One region of the Nitratireductor thuwali genome, then DNA from elsewhere that is predicted to be linked to it. Evidence: predicted binding sites of a transcription regulator. Region 1 holds the regulator's gene; the other holds the start of a gene.
What was found. The regulator LexA, encoded in region 1, represses DNA repair genes until DNA is damaged. The targets are predictions, from matches to a motif close to TGTTCNNNNTGTGTTCNG.
Positions count from the first base shown of each region.

Region 1 (16,079 bases):
ACGCCAGCCCCCGCACCGTCGCCGCCGCCTCGTGAAGCAGGGTCGCCGGCGGGCAGATCAGCCCGTCGGCATTTCCTGCGTATTGCGCGAAGCCCTCGGCCATGGCCTTCAGCTCGCTCAGGGAAGAACGCGTTCCGTGCATTTTCCAGTTTCCGGCGATCAGGGGGCGGATGTCGGGGGTCATGGCGTTCCGTTCGATCTGGTGGACCTTCGACCTGTTCACTACCAAAATACGGCCACAAAGCAATCGACAGTGGCGCGCGGGGGCGTTATGCCCATTGGTCGTTGTTTAAGTTCAACCGGAAAGACATCGGAACCAGCATGCTTGAAAGCCTCCGACACGCAGCCACCACCTGGATCGCCAAGCTCCTGCTTGTTCTTTTGGTCATGAGTTTCGCCGTTTGGGGCATTTCCGGGCAGATGTTCTCCGATGCCAATCAAACCGTCGTGACCGCCGGCGACACGTCGGTATCGGCCCAGGAGTTCCGGCTGGCCTACGACCGTCAGATCGCGCAGATATCCCAACAGCTTGGAACGCGGGTGACGCGCGAGCAGGCCGTCGCCTTCGGCCTCGACAACCAGGTATTGGCCGAGCTGGCGGCAGGTGCGGCACTGGAGGAAACGGCCAGCGAGATGAATCTCGGCGTTTCCCAGCAGAAGGTCGCCGAGTTCGTGGCTTCGAACCCCGCTTTCCAGAACGCCAGCGGGCGCTTCGACCGTCGTCAGTTCGAATTCGTGCTCAGCCAGTCCGGCGTCCGGCCGGAGGAGTATCTCAGGCAGCGCGAACAGGCCGCCGTCAGGCAGCAGATCGTGGATGCCGTTTCGGGCGGCATCTCGGCGCCGCAGACGCTGCTCGAGAGCATCGCCCTTTATCGCGGCGAAGACCGTACCATCGAATATGTGGCGCTGCCGCGCAGCCTGGTCGAGCCCATCGAGGAGCCGACCGGGGAAGAGCTCCAGAGCTGGTTCGAGGAAAACAAGGAGCGCTATGCGGCGCCCGAGTACCGCCAGATCAATTATGTGAAGCTCGAGCCCGAGGACATAGCCGACCCGTCGGTGATTTCCGACGAACAGGTCCGCTCCTACTACGAGGAGAACAAGGACCGATACACGACCGCCGAGCGGCGGACCTTCGACAAGATCACCTATTCCACCCGGGAGGAGGCCGAGACCGCGCGCGAGGCCCTCAGGACCGGATCGAGCTTTGACGATCTGTTGTCGATGAGCGGCGCGCCGGCTTCGGACGTGCGCTTCGAGGAGATGACCCGCGAGGCGATCGCCGACGAGGCCATTGCCGAGGCGGTCTATTCGGTCGAGGAGGGAAACACCAGCGACGTGATCGACAGTCCCTTCGGTCCGGCGCTCGTCCGCGTGGTGGAGGTGCTGCCCGAAAGGGCCGTGCCGCTGGAGGAAGTCTCCGAAGAGATCCGGCAGGAGCTGGCGCTGGACGAAGCGAGCCGGGTCCTGCTGGACACCTACGACGCCTATGAAGACGCACGGGCGGGCGGCCAGTCGATGCAGGAAGCCGCCGCCAGCCTCAAGCTGGAAATGGAGACCGTCGAGGCGGTCGACCGTACCGGCCAGAATCCCGACGGCGAGATCATCCGCGACTTGCCCGCTTCGAGCGACCTCATTTCGGCGGCCTTCGACACCGAGGAAGGCGTCGAGAACCCGCCGCTCAATCTGGGATCCAACGGTTTCCTGTTCTACGAGGTCGCCGATGTCGTTCCGGCCCGCGACCGTTCGCTGGACGAGGTGCGCGAGAAGGTCGTGGCCGACTGGAAGGATGAGCGGGCCCGCGAAAAGCTGACGGCACGCGCCCGCGAACTCCAGGAAGAGGTGCAGGCGGGAAAGTCGCTGGATGAGATCGCTTCCGAGCTCGGCCTGCAGAAGGAGGTCCGGCGCGGGCTCAAACGCCAGGCGAACGATGCGACCATCGGACGGGACGGCGTGGCCGCCGTCTTCTCGGTCGCTCAGGGCGAAACGGGCATCTTCGACAATCCTGCCGGCGACGGTCAGTTCCTGTTCAAGGTAACGGAGGTCTTTGCGCCCGCCACCGCGTCGGCGGATGCTTTGCCGGACGATCTGGCGCGATCCGTGCAGCAGAACCTGTCCAACGATCTGGTCAACCAACTCGTCACCCGCCTTCAGGCCGAACATGGCGTGACGGTGAACCAGGGCGCCATCCAGCAAGCGCTCAGCTTCTGATCGTCCGATGGCGGATCTGAAAGCACATATCGCGACCGTTGCCGCCGGCAGGTCGCTGAGCTTCGAGGAAGCGCGGGATGCGTTCGACATCATCATGTCGGGCGAAGCCACGCCGAGCCAGATCGGCGGCTTCCTCATGGCGCTGAGGGTGCGCGGCGAGACCGTGGACGAAATAAGCGGCGCCGTAGAGACAATGCGGGCGAAGATGCTGCCGGTCGATGCGCCGGAAGGCGCCGTCGACATCGTCGGCACCGGGGGCGACTCCTCGGGGACCTACAACGTGTCGACCTGCGCCGCCTTCATCGTGGCCGGCGCGGGCGTTCCCGTGGCCAAGCACGGCAATCGTGCGCTTTCCTCGCGTTCGGGCGCGGCCGACAGTCTGGCTGCCCTCGGGGTCAATATCGAGATCGGGCCCGAGGCGATCTCCGCCTGCGTGCGCGAGGCCGGCCTCGGCTTCATGTTCGCGCCGGCCCACCATTCGGCCATGCGCCATGTCGGCCCGATGCGGGTGGAGCTGGGCACGCGAACGATCTTCAATCTGCTCGGCCCGCTTTCCAATCCGGCCAGCGTCAAGCGCCAGCTCGTCGGCGTGTTCGCCGAAGAGTGGGTCGAGCCGCTGGCCCATGTGCTCAAGCAGCAGGGCGCCGAAAGAGCGTGGGTGGTGCACGGCGACGGCCTCGACGAGATGTCGACCACGGGCACGACCCAGATTGCCGCCCTCGAGGACGGTCTCGTGCGCTGCTTCGAACTGACGCCGGAGGAAGCGGGGCTTGCGCGCGTCTCGATCGACGAGATCAGGGGCGGCGATGCACAGCACAACGCCCGGGCGCTGCGGGCCGTGCTGGAAGGCGCGCAGAACGCCTACCGCGACATCGCTGTTCTCAACGCCGGCGGCGCCCTGGTGGTGGCCGGCAAGGCGGGCAGCATCACGGAAGGTGTGCAACTGGCCGCCCGGTCGATCGACAGCGGCTCGGCGCTGGCAAGGCTGGAAAAGCTGGTCGAAATCTCCAACCGGCGGGCGTAAGGTAGGGCCATGGTCGATATTCTGCGCAAGATCGAGGCCTATAAGCGCGGCGAGATCGCCGCGGCCAAGGCGGCGGTGCCGGAGAACGAGATCAAGGCGCGCGCACGCGATGCCGCCCCTGCGCGCGGCTTCTTCGAAGCCCTGCGGACCCGGCGCGCGGCCGGCGGTCTCGCGCTGATCGCCGAGGTCAAGAAGGCCAGCCCCTCAAAGGGGCTCATCCGGGCCGATTTCGATCCGCCCGCCCTGGCCAGGGCCTATGAGGCGGGCGGCGCGGCCTGTCTTTCGATCCTTACGGACGCACCTTCCTTTCAGGGCGCGCCAGAATTCCTGACCGCCGCACGCGCGGCCTGCGGCCTGCCGGTGCTGCGCAAGGACTTCATGTTCGAGCCTTACCAGGTCTACGAGGCCCGCTCCTGGGGCGCCGACGCAATTCTTGTCATCATGGCGAGCGTTGCCGACGACGAGGCGAAGGCACTTGAGGAGACCGCTTTCGCGCTTGGCATGGATGTCCTGATCGAGGTTCACGACGAACCGGAGCTCGAGCGCGCGCTTCGCCTGGATTCGCCGCTGATCGGCATCAACAACCGCAACCTGCGGACCTTTGAGACCGCGCTTGAAACTTCCGAGCGCCTTGCACCCATGGTCCCGGACGACCGCCTGATCGTCGGCGAAAGCGGCATCTTCACCCATGAGGATTGCCTGCGGCTTCTTAAGGCCGGCATCGGAACCTTCCTCGTCGGCGAAAGCCTCATGCGCCACAACGACGTCGCCGCCGCCACGCGGGCGCTTCTGGGCCGCGAGACGGGCACGCAGGCTGCCGAATAATGGCAGGCGAGAGTGAAAGGCTTACGCATCTGGGAACCGGCGGCGAAGCCCGCATGGTCGACGTCGGCGCGAAGGCGGAGACCGTACGCGTAGCCGTTGCCGAAGGCGCGGTGTCGATGAGCCCGGCGACGCTGGAAGCCATCCTGGTGGGCAACGCCAAGAAGGGCGACGTGATCGCCACAGCCCGCATCGCCGGCATCATGGCCGCCAAGAAGACCCACGAGCTGATCCCCCTGTGCCACCCGCTGGCGCTCAACCAGGTCGTGGTCGACATCGTTCCGGACGAGGCGCTGCCCGGGCTGCGCGTTACCGCCACCGTGCGCGTAAGCGGAAAGACGGGCGTGGAAATGGAGGCGCTGACGGCGGTCTCCATAGCCTGCCTGACCATCTACGACATGGCCAAGGCGCTCGACAAATCCATGGAAATCACCGATGTGCGGCTGGTCAGCAAGACCGGCGGAAAATCCGGGGAATGGCGGCGGGAGCAAGGGTCCGATGGCGCTCCTGCCGGTTGACGAGGCGCTCGACCGCATGCTCGACGGCGTGCGCGCGCTGGACAGCGAGGACGTGCCGATAGCGGCCGCCGCCGGGCGGGTCCTGGCTTCGGCGCTGAGCGCGCGGCGCACCCAGCCTCCCTTCGATGCCTCCGCCATGGACGGCTATGCGGTGCGTGCTGCCGACCTGGCAAACCCACCGGCCCGCCTGCGCCTGATCGGAGCTTCCGCCGCCGGCAAGCGCTATGCGGGCAGGCTCGGTCCCGGCGAGGCGGTGCGCATCTTTACCGGGGCGCCGATGCCGCAGGGCGCCGATGCAATCCTCATCCAGGAGAACGCCGAGGCCGACGGCGATGTCGTTGAGGCACGGGAGAGCGTGGAGCCCGGCCGCCATATCCGGCGCGCCGGGCTTGATTTCGAGCAAGGCGACGTTCTCCTCGATGCCGGCCGCGTCCTCGATCCCGCCGCCCTCTCGCTGGCCGGAGCCGCAGGTTATGGCCGCCTGCCGGTCGTGCGCCGTCCGCGGATCGCCATCGTCGCCACGGGCGACGAACTCGTGCCGCCGGGAACCGAGCCCGGCCCCGACCAGATCGTGGCATCCAACAATCTGTCCGTGGCGGCGCTCGCGCGTGCGGACGGCGCCGAAATCGTTGATCTTGGCATCGTCGGCGACGATCGCGCCGCCATCGCCGGCGCCATACGGGCCGCGCTGGGCGAGGCGGCCGACATCATCGTCACGCTCGGCGGCGCCTCGGTGGGAGAGCACGATCTGGTGCGCGAGGTGCTTGTCGGCGAAGGCATGGAGCTCGCCTTCTGGAAGATCGCGATGCGACCTGGAAAGCCGCTGATGTTCGGCCGGTTCGGCGGAACGCGGGTTCTGGGACTGCCCGGCAATCCGGTCTCGACCTTCGTGTGTTCGCATCTGTTCCTGAGGCCGCTGGTCGCCCGGTTTTCCGGCCGCACCTATCTGCCCGAACTGCGCTCGGCCATTCTTGCCCAACCGATGAAGGCCAACGACCATCGCCAGGACTACGTGCGCGCCTCGGTCATTTCCGGGCAGGACGGGCTGATGGCCTCGCCCTTCGATGTGCAGGATTCGTCGATGCTGTCGACCCTGGCCGCCTCCAACGCCCTTATCATCCGCGAACCCGGCGCCCCGGCGAGCGCGGCCGGAGAGCGCTGCCGCGTGCTGATGCTGCGATAATCCTGCCTGTATTTTGGGTATTGCGGAACACAAATGGAACAGATACGGTCTGTTCTGGTTTTGTTTTTCTGATTCCCGAGGTTGGAACAATGCTGACGCGCAAACAGCACGAGTTGCTGCTCTTCATTCACGAGCGGTTGAAGGAGACCGGCATTCCGCCCTCCTTCGACGAGATGAAGGAGGCGCTGGATCTTGCTTCCAAATCGGGCATCCACCGCCTGATCACGGCGCTGGAGGAGCGCGGCTTCATCCGCCGCCTGCCGAACCGCGCCCGGGCGCTGGAGGTGCTGCGCCTTCCCGATTCCATCGCTCCGGGACTCAACGCCCAGCGCAGGTTCTCGCCCAGCGTGATCCAGGGCAGCCTTGGCAGGCCCGCCGCATCTTCGCGGCCGAAGCCCTCGGCGAGCAATGACGACGACGTCAGTGTAATCTCCGTGCCTGTCATGGGCCGGATCGCCGCCGGCGTGCCTATCGAGGCCATTCAGCACCAGACGCATTCCATCGGCGTCCCGCCGGACATGTTGACGGGCGGCGAACACTACGCGCTCGAGGTCAAAGGCGACTCGATGATCGAGGCCGGCATTTTCGACGGCGACACGGTGATCATCCGCGAGACGCAGACGGCCAATCCGGGCGAAATCGTCGTCGCCTTGGTCGACGAGGAGGAGGCGACCCTCAAGCGCTTCCGCCGCAAGGGCGCCTCGATCGCGCTGGAGGCGGCCAACCCCGCCTATGAGACGCGCATCTTCGGTCCCGACCGGGTAAAGGTTCAGGGCAAGCTTATCGGGCTGATCCGGCGCTACTGATCCTGGCCTGTCTTGCGCCGGTAAGGCGGAAGGCCGCGGGCGGCGCGCCAATATTGCCGCTGCGTGTGCCAGGGCCGATAGGGCTGGCTGATCGCCTGGGCGAATTCGGTCCTCGCTTCGCCGGGACCCGCCAGCCAGACCGCCGCACTTCCCCTGAGCGCGAGGTCGCGCTTGGTGAAGACGAGTGCCTTGCTCCCGGAGCACAGATTTGAAGCCGTTGCGTCGTCGACGACGATTAGGGATGCTGTTTCACAGACTGGCTTTGCCGCTGCGGCATTCTCGGCGTGGGCAATAAGATGCCCAGCCGGGTTATCTATAAGACAGAGCCCGTTGACGCAGGAAAACTGGCGGGATTTCATCTCGGGCGCAGCGGTCTTGCCGGCAACCAGCGGCTTGACCACCATCTTGGCATTCAGGGCACGGGTCCAATCGTCCATCGTGAAACCGTTGGGCCGGGCGCGGTTGACCGCCAGGCCGCCATCGGCCGTCCTCACCCCCATCAGCCGGCCATCCTCGCTTATCAGCACGGCGGGCAGCTCGCGCGCGACAAGAAGCCCGAAGCCGACGACCGCCAGCGGCGCGGCCAGCAGCCTTGCGCGCGTGGTCGACAGGACGGCCACGACGAAGGCCACCGTCAGCAGCAGAAACGCCGGAAGCGGCATCAGGCCGACGGCATCGATGGGGGATCTGTCGGATATCCATTCGGCGATGGCGATGACCGCCGCTATGGCGCGTCCCATGATCGACAGGAAGAACCCGTCGAGGCCGAAGGGCATCGCGAAGATCGCAAGAACCGCCGCGGGCATCGCCACAAGCGAGACAAGCGGCATGGCGGCCAGATTGGCCGGCAGTGCCAGCGGCGAAGCGCGCTGGAAATGCCACGCGCCGAACAGCGTCGTCGCCAATCCCGCGATCACGGACGTCGCTGCGAGCCCTGCGGCGAAAACGAGCACTGTGCGCAACAGGTTGCGCGCCAGGCCTGCTGGCGGCACGCGGCCGCGTTCCCGCCGGCCCATGCGCCAGTCGGTCCAGCCGGCATAGGCGGCAATGAGCGCCGCTGTGGCGGCGAACGACATCTGGAAGCTCGGACCGACCACCTCGTGCGGCGAGATGATGATGATGATCAGCGCGGCGATGGCCAGATTGCGCATGGTAATGGCGGCGCGATCGAACAGCAGCGCCGCCAGCATCACCGCGAGCATGATGTAGCTGCGCTGGGCGGCCACTGCCGAGCCCGAGAAGAACAGATAGAGCGTGCAGAATGCGAGCGCCGCGCCGGCGGCGTATTTCTTCACCGGCACGCGTTGCGCAAATTGCGGGAAGAGGGCCGCGCCCGCCCGCGCCATTGCCATCACGGTAGCGGCCACCAGAGCCATATGGAGCCCGGATATCGCCAGGATGTGGGCAAGACCGGAGCGCCGCAGCCATTCGTTTATAGGCTCCGGTATGCCGGCGCGCATACCGACGATCATGGCGGCTGCCACCTGCCCTTCGGCGCCGGGAACCGCATGCCTGATACGTGCCGCGAGCCCTTCCCGCGCCGCCTGCAGCCAGCGCGCCGGCCCCGCGGTCACGCCGTCATCCGCCGCCACCGCCGCCCGCTCGGGGTTGGACAGGAAGAAGCCGACCGCTCCTATCCCGTTGAAATAGCTTGAGAAGGAAAAGTCATAGGCGCCGGGGCGGACCGGCCCGGAAGGGCTCATCAGGCTGGCAAGCCCGGTGATGCCGTCGCCGGCGGCAAGGCCCTCCGGCACCGCGCGGGCGCTTAGCCGCACGCGGGCGGGCGGATAGCGCAGTCGGGGCCGCTCGGTCGCCACAATGTCGATCGTCAGCCGCAGGCGCCCGCTTGCCTGGTGCTCCAGGCTCACCAGCCGCCCGGTGATCCTGGTGGTCACGTCCGATCCCATCATCGGCGTCGAAGAGCGCCAGGTTTCGAGCTTGCCCAGCAAGGCGCCGGCCAGGATCAGCAGGACCGCGCCGCTGATGAACGGCAGGATGCGACGATCGCGGGAAAGGAACGTGACGGCCAGAAGCAGGCATAACGAGAGCACCAGCGGCAGTGCTTCAGGCTCCCACGGCAGCGCGAAATAGGCCGCCACGCCCGCGCCCAGAAGAACGGGCAGGCACAGGAACGTCCCGCCGCGCGCCGCGTCCCGCGAGATCGCGGTGGGAACCCCCCGCCAGAAGGCAATGAAGGCCGGCAGCTGTGGCCGCTGTTCGGGCATGTCTGCCGGCACGGGCGCCGGCGGCGCGAGCGGACGCGCGGTTCCCGGCAGGAACAATCCGCGCTCGCTGTCCGCCGCTGCCGCCTTGTCGTCCGCCACGCCCGAACACCCCGCAGGCTTGCACCCCAAGCGGCCTATGCTACATGACGGGCAGCCGATTTCCAGCCGCGACGGCCACAGCCGCGCCGCAACCCGAACATTCAGGAACCAGCATGTCCCGTCCCGTCATCACCCGCTTCGCCCCCTCGCCCACCGGCTATCTCCACATCGGCGGCGCGCGCACGGCGCTCTTCAACTGGCTCTACGCCAGACATACCGGCGGCAAGATGCTCCTGCGCATAGAGGACACCGACCGGCAGCGCTCGACGGAGGCCGCCACGGCGGCGATACTCGACGGTCTGTCATGGCTGGGCCTGCTGTGGGATGGGGAGCCCGTCTCGCAGTTCGAGCGCGGCGACCGCCATCGCGAGGTGGCCCTCGAACTTCTGGAGAAGGGCGAGGCCTATTACTGCTACGCCTCGCAGGCCGAGCTGGAGGCCATGCGCGAAAAGGCGCGCGCGGAGGGCCGCCCGCCCCGCTATGACGGCACATGGCGCGATCAGGCGCCCTCGGAAGCGCCGCAGGACGTCAAGCCGGTCATCCGCATCAAGGCGCCGCGCGAGGGCGACACCGTCATCCACGACAAGGTGCAGGGCGAGGTACGCTTTCCCAACAAGGACCTGGACGACTTCATCATCCTGCGTTCCGACGGCTCGCCCACCTATATGCACGCCGTGGTCGTCGACGATCACGACATGGGCGTCACCCACATCATCCGCGGCGACGATCATCTGACCAACGCCGCACGCCAGGCCCTCATCTACAAGGCCATGGGCTGGGACGTCCCCGTCATGGCGCATATCCCCCTCATTCACGGCCCCGATGGCGCCAAGCTATCAAAGCGCCACGGCGCGCTGGGCGTCGAAGCCTACAGGGCCATGGGCTACCTGCCGGAGGCCCTGCGCAACTATCTCGTGCGGCTCGGCTGGAGCCATGGCGACGACGAGATCATCTCGACGGCGCAGATGATTGAGTGGTTCGAGATCGAGGACGTCAACAAGGGCGCGGCGCGCTTCGACTTCCAGAAGCTCGAGGCGGTCAACGGCCATCATATGCGTCATACGCCGGACGACGAGCTGTTCGAAATCCTGATGGAGACGCTGCCCCATCTGACAGACGGGAACATCATCCTGGCGAAACTGGACGAGCGGAGAAAGGCACAGCTCCGAGCGGCGCTGCCGGGCTTGAAGGAGCGGGCGAAGACACTGGTGGAACTTGTTGACGGCGCCGGATTTCTGTTTGCCGAGCGCCCGCTCTCGTTCGACGAGAAGGCCGGCGCCCTCCTCGATGACGACGCGCGTGCCATGCTGGCGCAGCTCGCCGATGAATTGGCCGCGCTGTCCTCATGGTCGGCGGCCGATTGCGAGGCCGCGGTGCGGGCCTTTGCCGACAGAACAGGGCTCAAGCTGGGCAAGGTCGCGCAGCCGCTGCGTGCGTCGCTGACCGGCCGCACCACCTCGCCCGGCATATTCGACGTCTTGGAGGTGCTCGGGCGGGACGAATCGCTGGCTCGGATAAGGGACCAGGCAAAGCCGGCATGAGGGTTTGGCGCGAAAATTCCGTCGCTGCAGTGCAGCATTGACGGTTTGTCAAGCTTGGCAGCGATTGGTAAATGCGATAGCTAATGCCCACGTCGGACGAGCCGCCTCCCCCGTGCGGTGAAGAATTCTGCCCGAGTTTCAAGACATGAGAGGTGTTTGCGATGACCAAAACCAATGCAAAGCTGGAACTCGGAGGAGAAAGCAGGGAATATGACGTTCTGCACGGCACGGTCGGGCCGGATGTCATCAACATCTCGTCGCTCTACAAGGACACCGGGATGTTCACCTACGATCCCGGCTATACGTCGACGGCGAGCTGCGAATCCAAGATCACCTATATTGACGGCGATGAAGGCATTCTGCTTCACCGCGGTTATCCGATTGAGCAACTGGCCGAGCACGGCGATTTTCTGGAAGTCTGCTATCTGCTTCTTTACGGCGAACTGCCGACCAAGACCCAGAAGGATGATTTCGACTATCGCGTGACGCACCACACGATGGTGCACGAGCAGATGAACCGCTTCTTCACCGGTTTCCGCCGCGATGCGCATCCCATGGCCGTGATGTGCGGCGTGGTCGGCGCCATGTCGGCCTTCTATCACGATTCCACCGACATCTCCGATCCCCATCAGCGCATGGTGGCTAGCCTGCGGATGATCGCCAAGATGCCGACGATCGCGGCGATGGCCTACAAGTACCACGTCGGCCAGCCCTTCGTTTATCCGCGCAACGAATTGAGCTACGCGGCCAATTTCCTGCATATGTGCTTTGCGGTGCCGTGCGAGGAGTACAAGGTCAATCCGGTGCTGGCGCGCGCCATGGAGCGCATCTTCATCCTGCATGCCGACCACGAGCAGAATGCCTCCACCTCCACGGTGCGGCTTGCCGGCTCCTCGGGTGCGAACCCGTTCGCCTGCATTGCCGCCGGCATTGCCTGCCTGTGGGGCCCGGCCCATGGCGGCGCCAACGAGGCGGCGCTCAACATGCTGGACGAGATCGGCACGGTCGATCGCATTCCCGAATATATCGAGCGGGCGAAGGACAAGAACGACCCGTTCCGCCTGATGGGCTTCGGGCACCGGGTCTACAAGAACTACGATCCCCGCGCCAAGATCATGCAGAAGACCTGCCACGAGGTGTTGGGCGAGCTCGGCATCAAGGACGATGCGCAACTCGACATCGCCATGGAACTGGAGCGCATCGCGCTGACGGACGAGTATTTCATCGAGAAGAAGCTCTACCCGAATATCGACTTTTACTCCGGCATCACGCTGAAGGCGCTGGGCTTCCCCACCACCATGTTCACCGTTCTGTTCGCGCTGGCGCGCACGGTGGGCTGGATCGCCCAGTGGAAGGAAATGATCGAGGACCCGAGCCAGAAGATCGGCCGGCCCCGCCAGCTCTATACGGGCGCCACGCAGCGCGACTACGTGCCGATCGCCAAGCGCTGATCGCCGCTCCGGCACAAGCAAGGCCCCGTTTCACGAGAAGCGGGGCCTTTTTCTTGCGGGCCGCTCAGCAACTGCGGACAGAAAGCCGGCTTCAGTCTTTTGGTATTGCTCTACCCGGTCCGCCGCTGCGTCATCTCGCCCGTGCGCGCCAGAAAGTCGGCGGCGATGCCGTCGGGAACGCCGCGGGCGCGAAAGTCCCGGATCACCTCAGCCCAGGCGAAGCGGATAGAGTTCTGAACGATCTCCCGATCGTGGCGCTTGAGGCTGTCGTCGATCGGCGCCCAATGGTAAAGGGCGGCGGGACTTTCGGTGAAGCAGTCGCCTCCTGCGGCCAAGTTCTGCCAATGAACATTGTCGAGCCGCTCCGCGAAGGCCTGGCGGTAGTGCCCGACAAGTTCAGCGCCCAGTTCCTCCGCGTTCTCGGTCAGGCCCGCCTCATGGCATTGGATCGCCAGCGTCCGCGCATGCGGTTCCGCCAAGCCGGCCGCGGCTATGCGGGCGACCGTGTGGATGGTGATGTCGGACAGGCTGGCCGCGAAGACATGACGCTTGGCGATATTGACCGAGTCGACGAAGACATCGTCCTCGAACATGGAGGGATAGCGGGTTCCCATGCGCGCCTTGAGATAGCCATAGAGCTTCTTCTGGGAGACGAAGGCCGCGCGCGTCTGCGTGAAGCGCAAAAGCGCGTCGAGGCTGTCGAGGGGCTCGCGTTCCAGACGCACGCTCAGGCGCTGCGCGGCCTGGCCGAGCAGCCTTTTGGCCCTTGCGAGGAAGCTTACGGGCATGGCGGCATCAGGTTCGGCGGGTACGACCAATGTCTCAATTCCCTTTGCTCGGCGGATCGCCAACACTCCACCTGTCATTGTGGGTCCGATTCGGCTTGCCCGCAATGGCCGCTGTTAGAGACTTTCGTCGCTAACGACATCTAGGGGAGGAGGACACCATGTCCATCGACAACACTGAACTGCGGGATCGCTACTGGCAGAAGACGCGGAACCTCACGATTCTCGTCCTTGGCCTGTGGGTGTTCTTCTCGCTGATCATCCCAGCGCTGGTCGGATCGCTCAATTCCATGACGTTCCTGGGCTTTCCGCTTGGATTCTACATGATCGCCCAAGGCTCGCTCATCGCTTTCGTCGTCATCATCTGGTTCCAGAACTGGCGCCAGGACGCGATCGACGACGAATTCGGCTTTGGCGAAGAGAGCTGAGAGGGGCTCGTCATGGCATTGATGCAAGGAAAGTTCCTGGACAATATCGGCCGGGTTTACAGTATCTACACCGGCGGCTTCCTCGGCTTCATCATCCTGATGGCCATATTGGAGCAGCTTGGCGTCGGCGCCGACACGATCGGCATCCTGTTCGTGGCGTTCACCATCGCCATCTACGCGCTCATCGGCTGGCTCTCGCGGACGATGGAGGTCGACGCCTACTACGTGGCCGGGCGGCAGGTGCCGGCGGTCTATAACGGCATGGCGACCGCGGCCGACTGGATGTCGGGCGCATCCTTCGTGGCGCTGGCAGGCGGCATCTATTTCGGCGGCTATGGCTACATGGCCTTCATCATCGGCTGGACGGGCGGCTATGTGCTCGTCAACTCGCTGATGGCGCCTTATCTGCGCAAATTCGGCTGCTATACGGTGCCCGATTACATCGGAACCCGCTATGGCGGCAATCTCGCCCGCTTCTGCGCGGTCATCGTGCTGGTGGTGGCATCCTTCACCTATGTGACGGCGCAGATCGACGCAACCGGCACCATCGCCGCCCGCGTGCTGCACATCCCCTACTCGGTGGGCGTCTGGTTCGGGCTGCTCGGCATCCTTCTCTGCTCCATGCTGGGCGGCATGCGCGCCGTCACCTGGACCCAGGTCGCTCAGTATATCGTCCTCATCATCGCCTATCTGGTGCCGGTGATCTGGATGTCCAACGTGCAGGGCTTCGGCATCATCCCGCACTTCTCCTATGGCGAGGCTGCGACGGCGGTGACGCAGTTCGAGGCCCAGTACGGGCTCAACCCGCCGGCCGAGGCAATGCCCGGCCTGTCGGTACTGACGACGCCGCATATTGCCCCCGTTGGCGCGCTCGCGGAGTGGAAGTTCGTCACGCTGGCGATCTGCATGATGGCGGGCACGGCTTCGCTGCCGCACATCCTGATGCGCTACTTCACCACGCCTTCGGTGCGTTCGGCGCGCCGGTCGGTCGCCTGGTCGCTGCTCTTCATCTTCCTGCTCTACTTCACAGCGCCGGCGCTTGCCACGCTGACGAAGCTGCAGCTTCTCGATCCCAGCCTGCCGACGGCCATCATCGGGCAGCCGTTCGACCAGGTCGCCTCGCTGGCATGGATCCAGAACTGGTCGAATGTGGGCTTCCTTGCCATCGTCGACCAGAATGCCGACAACATTCTCCAGCTCAACGAGTTCTTCATGCGGCCGGACATCGTCGTCCTGGCCACGCCCGAGATCGCGGGTCTTCCCTATGTGATCTCCGGCCTCGTTGCCGCTGGCGGCATGGCGGCGGCCATGTCGACCGCCGACGGCCTGCTTCTGGCCATCGCCAACGCGCTCAGCCACGATCTCTACTACAAGATGATCGACCCGAAGGCCGACACCTCGGTCCGGCTGATCGTGGCGCGCGTGTTGCTGCTTGGCATCGGTGCGGCGGGCGCCCTGATCGCCTCGCTGCAGCTAACCGGCATCCTCGGCGCGGTGGCATGGGCCTTCTGCTTCGCCTGCTCGGGCCTGTTCTTCCCGCTCGTGCTCGGCGTTTGGTGGAAACGGGCAAACCGCCAAGGGGCGGTTGCCGGCATGATCGTCGGCTTCCTCGCCGGTTCTGCCTATCTCTACTACGTCTATACGGGCGGCACGCCGTGGTTCGGGCTCGATCACCTGCGCTTCGGCATCGTCGGCATGGCGGCAAGCCTGGTCTCGATGGTGGCGGTCACGCTGATGACCCCTGCGCCGGACGAGGAAATCCAGCGCATGGTGGACGATACCCGCGTTCCTGTCGGGCCGCCCATCCTGGCCGCCAAGCACTAGATGGCGGCGCTGCGCCTTCCTCCCTCCCCCTTTCTGGGGAGGGATTGAGGGTGGGGGTCGCCGGCGAAGCCGGCAACGAAACCATATCCGATCGCCCTGTCCTCAAGGGAGATCATCATGAGGCCGATCCAAAGAAGTGCCATCATGATCTAGACATGCGATAGGAAGCACTGGGGCGGGATCAACTCCCGCCCCGGATCTGTCTCGAACAGGAATATTCGTGAATGCAGGGCTCTCTGGCCGCCTTTCCCATCTGGGTCATCATCATCGATTACGTTCTGGGCGTCATCATGTGGACGCTTATCGGGCGGGCTGCCATGAGCATCTTCCTGCCCGAGGATTCGAACTTCTTCTTCATGCGCTTCTTCGTGCGCGTGACCAATCCGATCCTGCGGCTGTTCCGCCCGATCACGCCCGGTTTCCTCGTGGATATACTGGTGCCGGTCTACGTCGCCTGGTTCTTCTTCATGATCCGCTTTTACCTGATACCGTGGCTTCTGGGCTATTCGGTCATGGGCATGCTGTCGTTCCCGCTGGAAAGCGAGATCGCCGCGATGATCTATCAGGCGTTCGGCAAATAGCAGGGGTCCGGTCGGGCCCCGCTCAGGCGTCCAGGGCCTGAAGCAGGGCGGCGGCGCCCTTCATGTCGCGCTCGCGGGCGGCGCGGCGCGCGGCGGCCTCCGCATCCTCGCCCCATTGCGAAATGTTCCAGTCCTCGTCCACATGGGCGGCCGCCCATGCCTCCTCCGCGTCGATGGCGCCGGCCTCGACGGCGAGCGCCAGCAGCGCCGACCCCGTCAGTGTCGTCATCACATGCAACGAGGCCAGCCGGAACGGCTCCCAGCGCGGCTTGAGATAAACGCCCAAGGCGGCGATCACCTGGCGGGGCTGCTCCACATGCATGACGCCTTCGGCCAGCACGAAACGTGCGCCGAGCTGGCCTTGGGCCCAGTCAAGCACCGGATCCCAGGCCTCCGCCTCCCATTGAACGAGCCGCTCCGGCCCTTCCGCACGGTAGCAAAGCAGGTCGTTGGAGGCAAAGCGCAATATGTCCTCGGCCACTGCCTGGGTGTCGTTCGCCACGCCGTCGATGGCGGTGTTGACCAGCCGCGTGACCGGCATGGTCATGGGATCGACCTCGCTCGCCTGCGCGTCGTATTCGTCG
Region 1 covers NZ_CP030941.1:4,019,514-4,035,592, reverse strand. The annotation lists gene tpiA (triose-phosphate isomerase) at 1-184, opposite strand, end outside; gene NTH_RS19550 (SurA N-terminal domain-containing protein) at 322-2,208, shown strand; gene trpD (anthranilate phosphoribosyltransferase) at 2,216-3,232, shown strand; gene trpC (indole-3-glycerol phosphate synthase TrpC) at 3,242-4,057, shown strand; gene moaC (cyclic pyranopterin monophosphate synthase MoaC) at 4,057-4,572, shown strand; gene glp (gephyrin-like molybdotransferase Glp) at 4,553-5,755, shown strand; gene lexA (transcriptional repressor LexA) at 5,845-6,561, shown strand; gene NTH_RS19520 (ComEC/Rec2 family competence protein) at 6,555-8,885, opposite strand; gene gltX (glutamate--tRNA ligase) at 8,999-10,426, shown strand; gene gltA (citrate synthase) at 10,588-11,877, shown strand; gene NTH_RS19505 (hypothetical protein) at 11,988-12,695, opposite strand; gene NTH_RS19500 (DUF4212 domain-containing protein) at 12,824-13,090, shown strand; gene NTH_RS19495 (sodium:solute symporter family protein) at 13,103-14,914, shown strand; gene NTH_RS19490 (YggT family protein) at 15,139-15,495, shown strand; gene NTH_RS19485 (ATP12 family chaperone protein) at 15,518-16,079, opposite strand, start outside.

Region 2 (16,079 bases), 2.7 Mb from region 1:
AAGGCCCGCGATCACGCGCAGCAGCGTTGATTTCCCGCAACCCGACGGCCCGACGAAGATCACGAACTCGCCGTCCTCCACTTCCAGGTCGATGCCCTTGAGGACTTCCACCTGGCCGAAGGACTTGCGGATATTTTCCAGTTTCAGCGAACCCAATTGACGATCCTCAAAGCCTGATTGCGCGACCGGTGCGCACGCTTTCGTCCGCCGCCAGGCAGACCTTCAGCGATTGGACCGCGTCTTCCATGTGCCGGGACAGGTCGACGTCTTCCCGGATCGCCTTCAGCACGAAGGCCTGTTCCCGTTCGCACAGTTCCTGGTGCCCCGGCTCGCCCTCCATGCGCATGAGCTCGTCCGGTTCGGCAAAGCTGCCGTCGGGCTTGCGCGCGGCCTTGTGCAGGCGGATCGTGGCCGTCTTGGTGTGCGTGTCGATGTCATCGGATTTGGCCCCTTCGTCCATGACGATGGAGACGCTGCCTTTGGGCGACATGATGTCCTTAACGAAAAAGGCGGTTTCGGAGATCATCGGACCCCATCCAGCCTCGTACCAGCCGACGGAGCCGTCTTCGAACAGCACCTGCAGATGGCCGTAATTATACATGTCGGGCGCAATCTCGTCGGAAAGCCGAAGCCCCATGCCGCGCACCTCCACCGGCTTCGCATCGGTGATCTGGCACATGACATCGACATAATGCACACCGCAGTCGACGATGGGCGAGGTGGTCTGCATCAGTTGCCGGTGGGTGTTCCAGGTCGGACCGCTCGATTGCTGGTTGAGGTTCATGCGGAAGACATAGGGACCTCCGAGAGCCCGCGCCTCGGCGATGAGCTTCTGCCATGACGGGTGATGGCGCAGGATATAGCCGATGACGAGCTTGCGGCCATTGGCTTTTGCCGCCGCCACCACGCGTTGGGCATCCTTCACGGTCGTTGCCAGCGGCTTTTCCACGAAGACGTGGGCGCCCGCTTCCATCGCGGCGACCGCATAGCCGGCATGGCTGTCGGAGTATGTGTTGACCGAAACCACATCCGGCTTTTCCGCGGCCAGCGCTTCCTCGAAGGAATGGCCGATTGCGTAGCTGGCCAGTTCACCACCCAGCTCGACCGGCGAGCGGTTGACGAGGGCGGCTATCTGGAAACCGGGATTGCGGTGATAGGCCAGCGCGTGGCTGCGGCCCATATTGCCGAGGCCGGCCACCACGACGCGCAGCGGCTTGTCGCTCATTTGACGGCTCCTGCTGTGATTCCGCGGATGAGTTGGCGGGAGAAGATGAGATAGAGAACGAGCACCGGCAGAATAGCCAGCGACAGGGCCGCCAGCACCGCATTCCAGTTGGTCACGAACTGGCCGATGAAGACCTGTGCGCCGAGCGTGATCGTCTTGGTTTCCTCCGACGGAGCCAGGATCAGCGGGAACCACAGATCATTCCAGATGGGGATCATGGTGAACACGGCGACGGTCGCCATGGCCGGCCGCACCAGCGGCAGCACGAGCCGGAAGAAGATCGTGTATTCGGACAGCCCGTCTATGCGGCCGGCGTTCTTGAGGTCGTCGGAGACCTGTTTCATGAACTCCGACAGGATGAAGATGGCAAGCGGCAGGCCCTGGGCCGTGTACACCAGCACGAGCGCGGTCAGCGTGTTCACGAGGCCGCCCGCCACCATCAGCTGCAATATGGCGACGGTGCCGAGCCGGATCGGGATCATGATGCCGAGCGCGAGATAGAGCCCCATCAGCGGATTGCCGCGGAAACGGTATTCGGCAAGCGCGAAAGCGGCCATCGCGCCGAAAAGAAGGACACAGGCGAGCGAAGCCACGGTGACAATGAAGCTGTTCTGGAAATAGAGCAGGAAGTCGCCCTGCTTCAGCACGGTCTCGAAGCCGATGAGCGTGAAGCTGTCGGCGTCGGGCAGCGACAGGGGAGAGCGGAAGATCGCCTGCCGCGACTTGAAGGCGTTGATGATGATCACGATCACCGGGAAGAGCGCGATGGCCGTGTAGAGCAGCAGCACGCCATGGGCTGCGGCCGAGCGGGGGAGGGATGTGCGTGCCTTGCTCATGACGATTTCAAAACCGGCTCAAAACTGGTAGCGGCGCAGCCGCGTCTGGATCATGAAGAGGTAGATGCAGACGCCGACCAGGATGATGAGGAACATCATCGAGGCGATCGTCGCGCCCATGTTCGGGTCGCCGATCTGCAGCTGGAACCCGAAGAAGGTCCGGTAGAGGAACGTGCCCAGGATGTCGGTCGAGAAGTTGGGCCCGGCCATGGCGCCCTGGGTGGCGTAGATCAGGTCGAAGGCGTTGAAATTGCCGACGAAGGTCAGCACCGAGATGATGCCGATGGAGGGCAGGATGAGCGGCAGCTTGATCTTCCAGAACTGGCTCATGCCGGTAATGCCGTCGCATTCGGCCGCCTCAAGCAACTCCTCGGGAATGGAAAGAAGCGCGGCATAGATCAGCATCATCGGAATGCCGATGAACTGCCAGACCGAGATCAGGCCGAGCGTCGTCAGCGCATATTCCTCCTTGCCGAGCCACGGCTCGAACAGGCTCCTGAGGCCGACCATGTCGAGCAGGCTGGGCGCCACGCCCCACAACGGGGAGAGGATCAGCTTCCAGGCGAAGCCGACAATTACGAAGGAAAGGATCGTCGGCACGAAGATCGCCGTGCGGTAGAAGCCGCGCAGCCGCAGACGGGGGTTGGAAAGAAGGGCGGCCAGGAGGATGCCGATCGGGTTCTGCACCGCCATGTGGATGATGAAGAACCAGGTATTGTTCCACAATGCGTTCCAGAAACTGGCCGACCAGCGCGGGTCGAACAGGAGCGTGCGGAAATTGTCGAAACCGACGAAGATCAGCCCGCTTTCGCCGCGGCCGAACAGCGAAAGCTGCAGCGTGCCGAAGAGCGGCAGGATCATCACCGATGTGTAGATCAGGACGGCCGGAGCCAGAAAAACGGCAATATGCCAGCGGACCGGCTTCTTAGCGGCTGCCATGGTTCCCCCGATTGTTCAAATCGGGGGCCGCGCCCGGCGACCCCCGATCGATCGTCCGCTATTGCTGCGGCTCGTACCAGCTTGCCAGGCCTTCCTGCAGGCGCTTGGCCGCTTCCTCGGGCGTTTCGGTGCCGTTGATCACATTGGCGGCCGCGACCCAGGTCTCGTTTTCGAGGTTGGGCGTTCCGCGCGACAGGATCTGGTATGTCGAGCGGATGGTCGGCTCGCACTTCTCGCGCCAGGAAACGAATTCCCTGGCCAGCGGGTCTTCCATCTCGACCGGCGTGGAGGAGAGGCTGAAGAAGCCCGGCAAGGCATTTGCGTAGATCGTGGCGAATTCGTCCGAGGCGACCCAGTTGAGGAAGGTCCTGGCTTCCTCGGGATGCTCCGTATCGGCGTTCATGCCCATGGCGATGTCGGTGTGGTCGGAGATGTAGCAGGTGTCGCCTTCGGCCTGAACCGGCGGCGGGAAAGCGCCCATCTCGAAATCGGCCTGCTCGTTGAAGACGGAGATTTCCCACGAACCGGCGGGATAGATCGCCGCGCGGCCGAGCGTGAACAGGTTCTGGCTGTCGGGATAGGACTGGGCTTCGAAGCCGTCGCCCAGATAGTCACGCCAGCGCGCCAGCGTTTCAAAAGGCGCGACCCATGGCTCGTCGGTCAGCTTCTGCTCGCCCTTGATGAGCGCCAGACGGCCTTCCTCGCCTTTCCAGTAGTTGGGGCCGATATTCTGGTAGCCCATGGTCGCCGCTTCCCATAGATCCTTGGTGCCCATGGCCATCGGGATATAGGTGCCGTCTTCCTTGATCTTGTCGAGCACGGCGAAGAACTCTTCCTCGGTGGCCGGCGGCTCGATGCCGAGTTCCTCGAAGGCGTCCTTGTTGTAGATGAAGCCGTGGATGACCGAGGCCATCGGCACGCAGAAGGTGGCGGAGCCGTCGTCGGTCTGCCAGGCCGACTTGGCGACGTCGGAGAAGTTCCGCATGCCTTCAAGATCGCTGAGGTCGGCAAGCTGGCCCTTCTTGTAGAGTTCCAGCGACGCGTCGAACGGCCGGCAGGTGATGAGGTCGCCGGCCGAGCCCGCCTCGAGCTTGGCGTTGAGCGCGGCGTTGTATTCGGTCGGTGCCGAAGGCGAGAACTCGACATTGATGCCCGGATGCTGGGCTTCGAAGGCGGGGATCAGTTTCTCCTGCCAGATCGCCAAATCGTCGTTGCGCCAGCTCTCGATGGTCAGCGTCACGTCCTGGGCCTGGGCCGCGCCGGACATGCCGAGCACGGTGGAGGCCATGAGTAGAATCGATAGATGCGCCCGTTTCATTCTTCATTCTCCCTATTGGGCGTCTGGGACGCCCGTTCCCGTCTGAAACCGTCCCGTGACAGGGGGCGGACATGTCGTTCAGCGTATACCCTGGCCGTCAAAATACAATTGGCGGAACGTGCCCTCTGGCCCTTCGCCCGGACTGTCGGCTATGTTCTTTTCCCGCTGACGATTTTCCCCCGCTCCCGGCGCGAATGGCTGACGCCTATTCAGGTCATTGGACAGAACCAAGTCAATACCATTTTTTCTGGAGAATCCAGACTGAAATTTTTATTCATGATAAACAGTGCTTTGTTTTGAAGCCAGCAGGACGGCATCTCGTAGTGGCCTGCTATTGGTATCTGTACGAGTTGCATGGAGGGAGATTTGCGATACCTGGTGGCGGTAGACGGGGGAGGGACGGGATGCCGCGCGCGCATCGCCGATCCCTCGGGCGCCGTGATTGGCAGCGGCCAAAGCGGGCCTGCCAATGCGATGACGGATCCCGACAGGGCCGCCTTCAACGTGATCGAAGCAGCCGAACTGGCCGCCGGGGCGGCGGGCCTCGCGCCCGATGCGCTGTCGGACGCGAAAGCGGTGATCGGGCTGGCCGGGGTCAATGTCGGCGATTATGGCGAACGGCTTCGCCGCCGTCTGCCATTCGCCGAGAGCATGGTGCTCTGGGATGCGGAGATCGCGGTTCGCGGCGCGCTCGGCCCGCATGACGGTGCTGCGGCGATCGTCGGCACCGGCTCGGTCTTCGGCGCACGCGACGGCAATGCGGTGCGCCTTGTCGGCGGATGGGGCTTTCTCATCGGCGATCAGGCGAGCGGGGCACGGCTCGGCCGCGCCCTTCTGGAGCGCACGCTCCTTGCCCATGACGGCGTGGGCTCCGGCTCCGCGCTGACCGATGCGGTCCTGAAGCGTTTCGATGGCGAGGCGCAGGAGATCGTCTCCTTCGCCCATTCCGTCAAACCTTCCGAATTCGCGGCCTTCGCCCCACAGATATTCCAGGCGGCGGAGGCCGGCGATCCGATAGCGCTTGAAATCGTCGGTGAAGGTGTGGCCGCCATCGAGGCGTCGCTGAGGGCGGTGATGCCGCGCGATTGCCGCCGCATATGCATGCTGGGCGGCCTTGCCGCGCCCTATACCCCATTTCTGGCCGAAAGTCTCAAGGCCATGCTGCATCCCGCGCAAGGCAGCGCGCTGGACGGCGCGATGGCAATTGCGGTGGAGCGGTTTACCGGCGCATGGAGCGCGGCCCGGTCTTGAGCTGCGCCCTTACCCGAGCATCCGCATCAGGTGGATCGCCTGCGCGCCCCACTCTATGCCCGCCTCTCGTATCGCCCGCAGGCGCTGCGGCACGGGCAAGGTGACCGGGAGCGGAAGGTCGCTTTCGCCGATCCTGCCGCCGATATGTTCGGCCAGGATCTTGCCGAACGCCGTGCCCGGCGCGATGCCCCGGCCATTATAGCCGCTGAAGCCGACGATGCGGCGGTCGAGGCGATGGAACTTCGGGAGGTGATCGTCGGTCATGCCGATCATACCGTGCCATCCCTGCTGAAAGCCGACATCTTTCAGCATGGGGAACATGCGCGTCATGGCGCGCCGCGCCCAGGCCTGATGAACGGACCTGCCCGTGCCCGAAAGCGCGCCGACGCTGCCAAGCACCAGGCGGCCGCTGCGATCCAGACGGAAGGACGTGAGCACCTTGTTGGTGTCCCAGGCGCCCTGCCTTTCGGGCAGGATGGCCGGCAGCGCCTCCGGGGGAAGCGGCTCGGTGGCGAAATTGAAATAGGGCAGGTGCACGAGTTCCTCGCGCAGTTGCGGCCAAAGACGGGTGGTATAGGCGTTGGTGGCGGCGATGACCCAGTCCGCCGCGATGCTGCCCCCCGCCGTGACGGCCCGCCAACGGTTGCCGTCCTCTTCCACGCGCTCGACCGGTGAACGGGTGAATATCCCGGCACCTGCCGTCAATGCAGCCGCCGCCAGTCCGCGTGCATAGCCAAGCGGCTGGATCGTGCCGGCGCGTTCGTCGAGCAGGGCACCCGAAAAGACCTCCGTGCCCGTCTTGTCGGCGGTTTCACGCGCCGAGAGCAAGCGCACCGGCGCACCGCGGCGGCACCATTGCCCGGCGCGGATTTCGAGCTGGCGCAGGCCCGCCCGGCCAGCGGCGCAATGAAGCGTGCCGGTGCTGACCGCCTCGCAGTCCATGGCGTGCTTCTTCGCCAGGGCGAAAACCAGTTTCGGCGCGTCGCCCAGGAGTTCCAGCAGGCGTTCCCCATAGGGTTCGCCGAGCGTCGCCGGCAGGTCGTCGGGAAGGACCCACATGCCCGCATTGACCAGGCCAACATTCCGTCCCGACCCGCCATGGCCGATCTCGTGCGCTTCGAGCACCGCCACCCTTGCGCCTGCTTCCGCCAGGTGCAGTGCCGCCGAAAGTCCGGTGAAGCCGCCGCCGACGACGACGACGTCGGCTTGCAGGTCACCTGTCAGGGAGGCGGTTGGCGCTGGTGCGGGGGCAGTTGCCGCCCAAAGACTGTCAGCGGCTTGGTCGAGCTTCGTCATACATGCTCCGGCTGAAAAAGATTGCGGCGGCTCCGGCATCTTCATCAGAGGGCCGGCCGCAGCGTCAAGAGGCGCGCGGGATGAAGATCGGCGGCAAGTGGTTTTCCATTTAGCGGTGGCTGTGCCAATTGCCGGGGCTGTCGGGACGTGCATTCCTGTCGATGATCAGCGTGACGTAAAGGATTTCCAACCTTGGCCCAGCCGACCCATTCCATCGCCGGCGTGAAATCAGCCTTTCCGGGACTGCTGGTCTGCCTGGTCATTGCCGCCGCCGCGCAGTTCCTGGCGGATCACTATGGCGCGCCGCAAATGCTGTTCGCCCTGCTCATCGGCATGGCGGTGCATTTTCTAGCCGATGACGTGAAGACGGCGCCAGGGATCGGATTTGCGTCGAGCACGGTGCTGCGTGTCGGCGTCGCGCTTTTGGGGCTGCGCATCACGCTCGATCAGATTTCCGGACTTGGCGCGTTCGCCGTCGTGTGGGTGGCGCTCGGCGTTCTCGTCACCATCCTGTTCGGCTATGCGCTCGGCCGCTTCACGCGCGCCGGCCGCCGGCTCGGCGTCTTGAGCGGCGCCTCCGTCGGCATCTGCGGCGCTTCCGCCGCGCTGGCCGTGGCGGCGATCATGCCGCGCGACAAGGATCATGAGCGCAACACGATATTCGTCGTCATCACCGTTACCACTCTTTCCACCATATCGATGATTGCCTATCCGATCCTGGCGCAGGCCCTGGGCCTGTCCGACAACGAGGCCGGGCTGTTTCTCGGCGGCACGATCCACGATGTGGCGCAGGTGGTCGGGGCGGGCTACTCGGTCTCCGAGGAGACAGGCAATGTCTCGACGGTAGTCAAGCTGTTCCGCGTCGTGCTGCTTGTCCCCGTGGTGCTGGTGCTGGGCTTCGTCTGGCGGCAAAGCGGGGGCGTTGCGGCTGGCGCCGGCAGATTGCCGCGCCTGCCGCTGCCGGGCTTCGTGATCGGCTTCGTCGCGCTGGTGCTCCTCAACAGCTTCATGCCGCTGCCCGAAGCCGTGAACGCCGTCCTAGTCGACGCATCGCGCTGGTGCCTGGTCACCGCCATCGCCGCGCTTGGCGTCAAGACCTCGCTGCAATCGCTCGGCGAGGTCGGTGTTCTGCCGGCCCTGATGATCGTGCTGGAAACGGTGCTGCTGGCGGCCTGGGTGCTGGCAGGCCTTGCCTATCTCGGTTGAATGCCTTGCGCCTCACGCGATGGACATCGAGAGATCAGCATAGCTGCGGGCTGCCGGGCCGCGAAACGGCGCGAACGGAATAGGAGCCCATGGCCGCGCGCTCCATGGCCTGCGCGGCCTCCCGCCCGCATGCATAGAATGTGCGCCCGCAGGCGCGGAAAATGATCGCGGCTTCGCCACAGGTCTCCGGAGCGGCGTCGAAAGCATAGAATGCCGACAGCCGATAATTCTTCTTGAAGATCGATATCTCGAACTTTTCCGCCGACGATGCAGCGGTGCTCAGGAAAAGTGCCAGACAGGCCAACAGCAGTCTCATACAACCCGTTCCTTCGGCTCGACCAAAGCTGCATAGCAAGCCTGCGGCTATATACAGAAGATTTTCGCCATTGCACGTGTTTTCGCTGCCGGTAGCGCACGGGCGGCGGCTTTGGTAGCGCGTCTTTGCCCTGATTTATCCACGGTCTTCCGGGCGGCGGTATTCTTCCTCCTGCGCAACTCAAGCAGGATAGCTGACCATGCAAAACTCTCCCTCTCTTTTACTCCCCTACATACTTCCATCGCAGGCTCAGAAGCACGTGACCCACAATGAGGCGGTGCGGATGCTCGATGCGCTGGTGCAGGCGAACGCCGCCAGCGATACGTTGGCGGCGCCGCCGGCCGAGCCGGCCGAAGGCGAATCCTATATCGTGGCCGGCCCGGCTTCGGGCGCGTGGGCCGGACGGGAAGGTGATCTGGCCGCCTATCAGGATGGGGCGTGGGCTTTCTTCGCGCCCTCGGCGGGCTGGCGCGTTTGGGTGCAGGACGCGGCGCGACTGCGCGTTTTCGACGGTTCGGCGTGGATCGATATTTTCGAGCGGGTGGAGACGCTGGGAATTTCGGCCGATGCCGATGCAACCAACCGGCTTGCCGTCTCCTCGCCGGCGACGCTGCTCAACAATGCCGGCGCCGGGCATCAGCTCAAGATCAACAAGAACGCGGCCGGCGATACCGCCAGCCTCCTGTTCCAGACCGGCTGGTCCGGCCGGGCCGAGATGGGAACTGCCGGCAGCGACGATTTTTCGGTGAAGGTGAGCCCGGACGGCGCGGCTTGGGGCACGGCGCTGGCCGTTCACACCGACAGTTCGGTTCGTTTCCCCGGCATAGGAACGACCGCGAACGCGGCCAACGCCTATCTCGACAGCGCCGATGGGCACAACCTTTTGCGGGTGACGTCGAGCGCCCGCTACAAGACGGACGTCCAGGCGCTGGAGATATCGCGGGCAATGGCGCTGATGGGGGTCAAGCCCGTGCGTTACCGCTCGCTGGCCGCTTCCGACAATCCGGGCTGGAGCTGGTACGGCTTCATCGCGGAGGAGGTGGCGGAGATCGACCCGCGCATGGTGCATTGGGGCTATGGGCCGGACGATTACGAGACGATCGAAACCACGGACCAGGACGGTGGGGCGAGGGCGGAGCGGCGGCTTAGGCCGGGCGCGGAGCTGAAACCGCAAAGCGTGGCCTATGACCGTTTCGCGGTGATCCACCAGGCCGTGCTCGATCATGTGCTGCAAAGGCTCGATGCCCTTGAAGGCGTTGCCGCTTCACAGCCGGGGGCATGATTGCGGCAGGGGGCGGGCTTCGACCCGCTCCCTGCTGTCCGGCTTATGGAGGGGAAAGGAGCCGTTGACTCTCGGTTTCTCCTGAGTCTTAATGGAACAAAATAGGAACATAGCCATGGATGCGAGACGCCATATCCATGCGCTGCGGAAGGTTATCGATGCCGTCCAACCCGCCGTGCCCGCAAGCGCGGAGAGCCGGTTTGCGCTTGGCGCGAACGGGCCGGACAGGGCGTTGGGCGGCGGGCTTCAACGCGGCGCGTTGCACGAGATTATCGCTGCCGGCCAGCCCGATGCGGCTGCGGCGGCGGGGTTTTGCGCGGGCCTGTGCATAAGCGCCACCCGGCGAGCCCATGGCGCCGGCGCCAGGGCACCGGCTGCGGCGCGCCGGCACGGGGTCGTGTGGATCAGGCAGGTCTATGGCGAGATGGAATCCGGCAAGCTTTATCCGCATGGCCTGCGCGAAATGGGCATGCCGCCGGGCCGGCTCATCCATATCCGGCTCAAGGATGCGACCGAGATCCTGCGTGCCGGCATGGAGGCGATCGGCTGCAAGGCGCTTGGCGCGGTGGTCGTCGAAATACCGGGCAGCCCGAAGATACTCGACCTGACTGCCACGCGCCGATTGTCGCTGGCAGCGGAAAAAAGCGGCGTGCCGGTGTTTCTCCTGCGGATTTGCCCGCAGGCGGAAGGGAGCGCGGCGACGACCCGGTGGCAAATCCGTTCCGCCCCCTCGCGCGCCCTTGAAGCCAACGCCCCGGGCCTGGCGGCCTTCGACATCGCGCTTTTACGCCACCGCGCCGGATCGGCCGGCCAGCGCTGGCGACTGGAGTGGGACCGTGACGCACAGCTTTTCAGGGAACCGGCGCTATCTCGCCCTGTGGTTTCCCTATCTCCCGACCGACCGGCTACATCGTCTGGCAAGGAAGAATGGCGCCGCGCCGGGTGAACGGCCGACGGTGGTGACGACGCGCCACAACAACGCGATGCGGGTGGCCGCCGTGGACCGCCGCGCGGCATCGCTTGGATTGAAGGCGGGCCTTGCGCTGGCGGATGCGCGCGCGCGGGTGCCGGATATCGACGCCCACGAACACCAGCCGGAGGCGGTTCAGGCCCTTCTTGCCCATGTCGCCGACTGGTGCGATCGCTATACGCCCGTGGTCGCCGAGGATTTGCCGGATGGCCTGACGCTGGAGATTTCCGGATCGGCCCATCTTTTCGGAGGCGAGGCCGCGCTGATGGCCGATCTGCGCAGCCGCCTGAAAGGCTTCGGCCTTTCGGTCCGGACGGTGATCGCCAGCACCACGGATTGCGCCCGCACCCTGGCGCGCTTCGGCGGGCAGGGCCTTGTCGCCAGGGGAGAGGAAAAACGGGCTTGCGCGTCTCTTCCCGTCGGCGCTCTGCAACTCGATCAGGACAGGATGGTCGCCCTGCGGCGCGCCGGCCTTGCCAGGATCGCCGATCTGGCTGAACGTCCCCGCAAGCCGCTGGCCGCCCGCTTCGGCGTCGACATGATCGAGCGGCTTTCCGGCATTCTGGGAGAGGTTGACCGGCCCCTTTCGCCCCGCCGCCCGATACCCGAGTTCAGCGCCGAGCAGCGCTTTGCCGATCCCATCGGGCTTGCCGAAGACATTGCCGCCGCTTTCGACGCACTTTCGCGCGATCTGTGCGAGACCCTTGAGAAATATGGAAAGGGCGGGCGCCGGTTCGAGGCGGTCTTCTTCCGCGCCGATGGGGCGACCCGGCGCATCCAGGCGCTTTCCGGGCGTCCCCTGCGCGACCGGACGGCGCTCAAGCGTCTCTTCACGACGCGCCTCGAAGCGCTGGCCGATCCGCTCGATCCCGGTTTCGGCTTCGACATGATAAGGCTGTCGGCATTCGGGATGGAGGAGGCCGCGCCGGCGCAGGTCCATTTCGAACGCGAGCACGCCGAAGAGGAGGCGGTCGCCGATCTCATCGACAGGCTGACGGCGCGCTACGGACCCGCTGCGGTCGAGTGTTTCCTGCCGGAAGAAAGCCATGTTCCCGAACGCGCTGCGCGCCATGTGCCGGCGATTTCCGCTATGCCGTGGAAAAGCGGATGGCCCGAGGCTTTACCCGGCGAGCCGCCGCTGCGCCCGCTCCTGATGCTCTGCCCCGCCCAGCCGGTCGAGACGGTGGCCATGGTGCCCGACGGTCCGCCGCTCAGGTTTCGCTGGCGCCGGGTGCTGCACGAGATCGCCCGCGCGGAAGGGCCCGAGCGCATCGCGCCGGAATGGTGGCGGAAGGAGCCGGGCCAGACTCGCGACTACTACCGTGTCGAGGATACGCAGGGCCATCGCTTCTGGCTGTTTCGCTGCGGCCTTTACGGGCGGGAGGTCGGAGAAATCCGCTGGTATATCCATGGGTTGTTCGCATGAAGGGCTATGGCGAACTGGCGGCGGCGACGAATTTCTCCTTCCTGCGCGGGGCTTCCCATCCGCAGGAGATGGTGCTGGCGGCGCTGCTTCTGGGCCATACCGGCATCGGCATTGCGGACCGGAACACGGTGGCCGGCGTGGTCCGGGCCTATGGCGCGCTCGAGGATCTGAAGGGCGGGGAACTGCCCGCGGAAAAGATGCGCGAAGGCTCGGGTCCCGGTGAATATGTCTGGATCGAGCATCCGGACAGCGAGGCCTTTCCGTTCACGCTGGAGGCGGTGCGGGAGAGGGCCCGCCGGTTCAAGCTTGCCGTCGGCGCCCGCCTCGTCTTTTGCGACGGCACGCCGGATATCCTCGCCTATCCGGAGAACAGGGAAGGGTGGGCAACGCTCTGCCGTCTTTTGACGCTCGGCAATCTTCGGGCGGAGAAGGCGGACTGCATCCTGCGCCTCGACGATCTTCTTTCCCATTGCCGCTCGCTGCTGCTTGCCGTCATGCCGGGGCTGGACATTGAGGGCATGGGCGGGCTCCTGAAAAATCTGGGAGACGCGGCGCCGGGCGCGGTTTGGCTTGCAGCGCCGATGCTTCACCAAGGTGGCGACCGGCGGCGGCTGGCGCGGCTGAAGGCCGTTGCGGGATCGGCCGGCGTGCCGCTTCTGGCCGTCAACGACGCGCTCTACCACGCTGCCGAGCAGCGCGATCTCCAGGACATCCTGACCTGCATTCGGGAGGGAACAACCATCGAAAGCGCCGGCCGGCTCCTTCTTGCCAATGCCGAACGCCATCTCAAGACCCCCGAGGAAATGGTCCGGCTTTTCCGCGATTGTCCCGAAGCGATCGCGGAGACGCAATATCTGTTGCAGCGCGTCGATTTTTCGCTGGGCGAACTCAAATACGAGTATCCGGACGAGCCGATACCCCCCGGCCGGACACCGGAGGACTGGCTTGAGGAACTGACCTGGCGGCGGGCGGAGATGCGCTATCCGCAAGGCATTCCCGACAAAGTGAGGCGGCTCCTGAAGGAAGAACTCGCCCTCATCGGCAAGCTTGAATATGCGCGCTATTTCCTCACGATCTACGACATCGTCCAGTTTGCCGAGAACAACGGGATTCTATGCCAGGGGCGCGGCTCTGCGGCCAATTCGGCGGTGTGCTATGCGCTCGGCATCACCGCCGTCGATCCGGCCGAGCACGAGCTTCTCTTTGCCCGCTTCATTTCCGACGAGCGCAAGGAGCCGCCCGATATCGACGTCGATTTCGAGCATGAGCGGCGCGAGGAGGTGATCCAGTATATCTATCGCCGTTACGGCCGGCACCGCGCCGGCATCGCCGCCACCGTCATTCATTACCGGCCCAAGAGCGCCATCCGCGAGGTCGGCAAGGCGCTGGGGCTGAGCGAGGACGTGACGGCGCGGATCGCCGGCACCGTATGGGGAAGCTGGGGGAGCGATACGCTGCCGGACAACCGTATCAGCGAGGCAGGGCTCGACCCCGCCAACCCGGCCATCCGCCGGGCGGCGGATTTCGCCGCAAGGCTTCTTGGCTTTCCCCGCCATCTTTCCCAGCATGTCGGCGGCTTCGTGCTGGCGCGCGGCAGGCTCGACGAGATGGTGCCGATCGGCAATGCCGCCATGGAAGAGCGCACCTTCATCGAGTGGGACAAGGACGATATCGACCGGCTCGGCATGATGAAGGTGGATGTCCTGGCGCTCGGCATGCTGACCTGCATCCGCAAGGCGTTCGACCTGATCCAGGCCCATTACGGCCGGTCGCTCGATCTCGCCACGGTCGAGCAGGAAGACCGGGAAGTCTATCGGATGCTGCAGCGCGGCGATTCCATCGGCGTCTTTCAGGTGGAAAGCCGGGCCCAGATCAACATGCTGCCGCGCCTGAAACCGAAAACTTTTTATGATCTGGTCATCCAGGTGGCGATCGTGCGGCCCGGCCCCATCCAGGGCGATATGGTTCATCCCTATCTGCGCCGGCGGGATGGGGATGAGCCGGATTATCCTTCGCCCGCGCCACCGCACGACCCGGACGAGTTGCGCAATGTCCTGATACGGACGCTGGGCGTTCCCCTGTTCCAGGAACAGGCAATGAAGATCGCCATGGTGGCAGCGGAGTTTTCCGACGCGGAAGCCAATCAGCTTCGCAAGGCGATGGCCACCTTCCGCAACAACGGCACCATCGGAAAATTCGAGAAAATGATGGTGGAGCGGATGGTCCAGCGCGGCTACAAGCGCGAGTTCGCCGAACGCTGCTTCAATCAGATCAAGGGTTTCGGCGAATATGGCTTTCCCGAAAGTCACGCCGCATCCTTCGCCAAGCTCGTCTATGTCTCGTCCTGGATCAAGTGCCATCATCCGGAGGTCTTTGCCTGCGCGCTCCTGAATTCCCAGCCCATGGGATTTTATGCGCCCGCCCAGATCGTCCGCGACGCGCGGGAGCATGATGTCGAGGTGCGGGCGGTCGACATCAATGAAAGCGCCCTCGACAACACGCTGGAGCCGCGCGGCGGCGGGCCTTGCGCATTGCGCCTCGGCTTCCGGCAGATCGACGGGTTCCACGACGACTGGGCCGGCAAGCTGACCGCCTTGCGGGGCGGCGGCTATGAAAGCGTCGAGGATCTGTGGCGCCGCACCCGCCTGCCGCACCGGGCGCTGCGGCTTCTGGCGGATGCCGATGCGATGCGGTCTGTCGGGCTCGACCGGCGGGAGGCGCTTTGGCAGGTCAGGCGCCTGCCCGACGACGCGCCGCTGCCGCTTTTCGCCGCCGCCGACGAGCGGGAATTGGCAAGCGAAGAAGATGTGAGACTGCCCGACATGGCGCTGTCGGAGCATGTGGTCGCCGATTACCAGACGATCCGGCTTTCGCTGAAGGCCCATCCGATGCAGTTCCTGCGGTCGTTTTTCGAGCGCGAGGGCATCGTCAGTTGCGCGGGCCTGTCGGCTCTTCCCGATGGCGCCTGGGCGCGTGTCGCGGGCATCGTCCTGGTGCGCCAGCGGCCGGGCAACGGCAAGGCCATCTTCATGACGCTGGAGGACGAGACGGGCATTGCCAACGCGCTCATCTGGGCGCGCCGTTTCGAGCGTTATCGCCGGCCGATCATGTCTGCGCGGCTGGCGCTGGTGGAAGGACGGGTGCAAAAAAGCAAGCAAAACGTGGTGCACCTGATGGCAACCGCCGTCCATGACAGGACGGGCGAGCTCGACCGGCTGTCGGCCGTAGACGCCGGCGAGGCGCCGACCCCCCAGCCGGCAAACCGCCACGGCCACCCGCGCAATGTGCGCGTCATGCCGAAATCGCGGGACTTTCATTGATAGTCATCATATCACTTGCGCTCTTCTCGCCATAGTCTAAGAATCGCGCTGATGGCCGGCAGGCGCCGGCACACCGTTCGGGTCCAGGCAAGGAGCATCGAAGGCAAATGGAAGCTGCCGTATCGAAACGGGCAAGGAAAAGCCTTTCAGCCGGGGTCGCGGAAGCGCTTCGCGAGGAAATCTCCGGCGCCATCTACCGGGTCGGCGACAAATTGCCGACGGAGCCCGAGCTTGTCGACCGCTTCGGCGTCAGCCGGACCGTCATACGCGAGGCGATTGCCGCGTTGCGCGCCGACGGGCTGGTGGAATCCCGCCATGGTGTCGGCGTCTTCGTGGTCGACCCGCCCAGCACGGTTCCGGGCCTGCAGTTGCTGACCCGGATCAACAAGAAGATATCCGATATCATTGAAGAGCTTGAACTTCGTGCTTCCGTCGAGATCGAGGCGGCCGGCCTTGCGGCGGAGCGCTGCTCTCCCGCCCAGGAAGCGGAGATCCAGGCGCAGCTCGAGGCATTCGGAAGGCTGATGTCGGCAGGCGCGCCGACCGAGCAGGCTGATTTCGAGTTTCATATGGCGATCGCGCGGGCGACCAATAATGCGCGTTTCGAGGAGTTCCTGGCCCATCTCGGGCGCCGCACGATCCCGCGCTCCAAGCTGAAGGATTTCGGCCCGGCGAACGATCTGCGGGCCAATCG
Region 2 covers NZ_CP030941.1:1,273,158-1,289,236, reverse strand. The annotation lists gene NTH_RS06110 (ABC transporter ATP-binding protein) at 1-156, opposite strand, end outside; gene NTH_RS06105 (Gfo/Idh/MocA family protein) at 167-1,225, opposite strand; gene NTH_RS06100 (carbohydrate ABC transporter permease) at 1,222-2,061, opposite strand; gene NTH_RS06095 (carbohydrate ABC transporter permease) at 2,080-3,000, opposite strand; gene NTH_RS06090 (ABC transporter substrate-binding protein) at 3,059-4,318, opposite strand; gene NTH_RS06085 (BadF/BadG/BcrA/BcrD ATPase family protein) at 4,685-5,569, shown strand; gene NTH_RS06080 (NAD(P)/FAD-dependent oxidoreductase) at 5,579-6,865, opposite strand; gene NTH_RS06075 (YeiH family protein) at 7,058-8,071, shown strand; gene NTH_RS06070 (hypothetical protein) at 8,106-8,387, opposite strand; gene NTH_RS23110 (DUF2793 domain-containing protein) at 8,647-9,669, shown strand; gene NTH_RS06055 (ImuA family protein) at 9,785-10,615, shown strand; gene NTH_RS06050 (DNA polymerase Y family protein) at 10,506-12,065, shown strand; gene NTH_RS06045 (error-prone DNA polymerase) at 12,062-15,385, shown strand; gene NTH_RS06040 (FadR/GntR family transcriptional regulator) at 15,493-16,079, shown strand, end outside.
Region 2: the regulator LexA is predicted to act here: its motif matches at 9,762-9,779, upstream of NTH_RS06055 (ImuA family protein).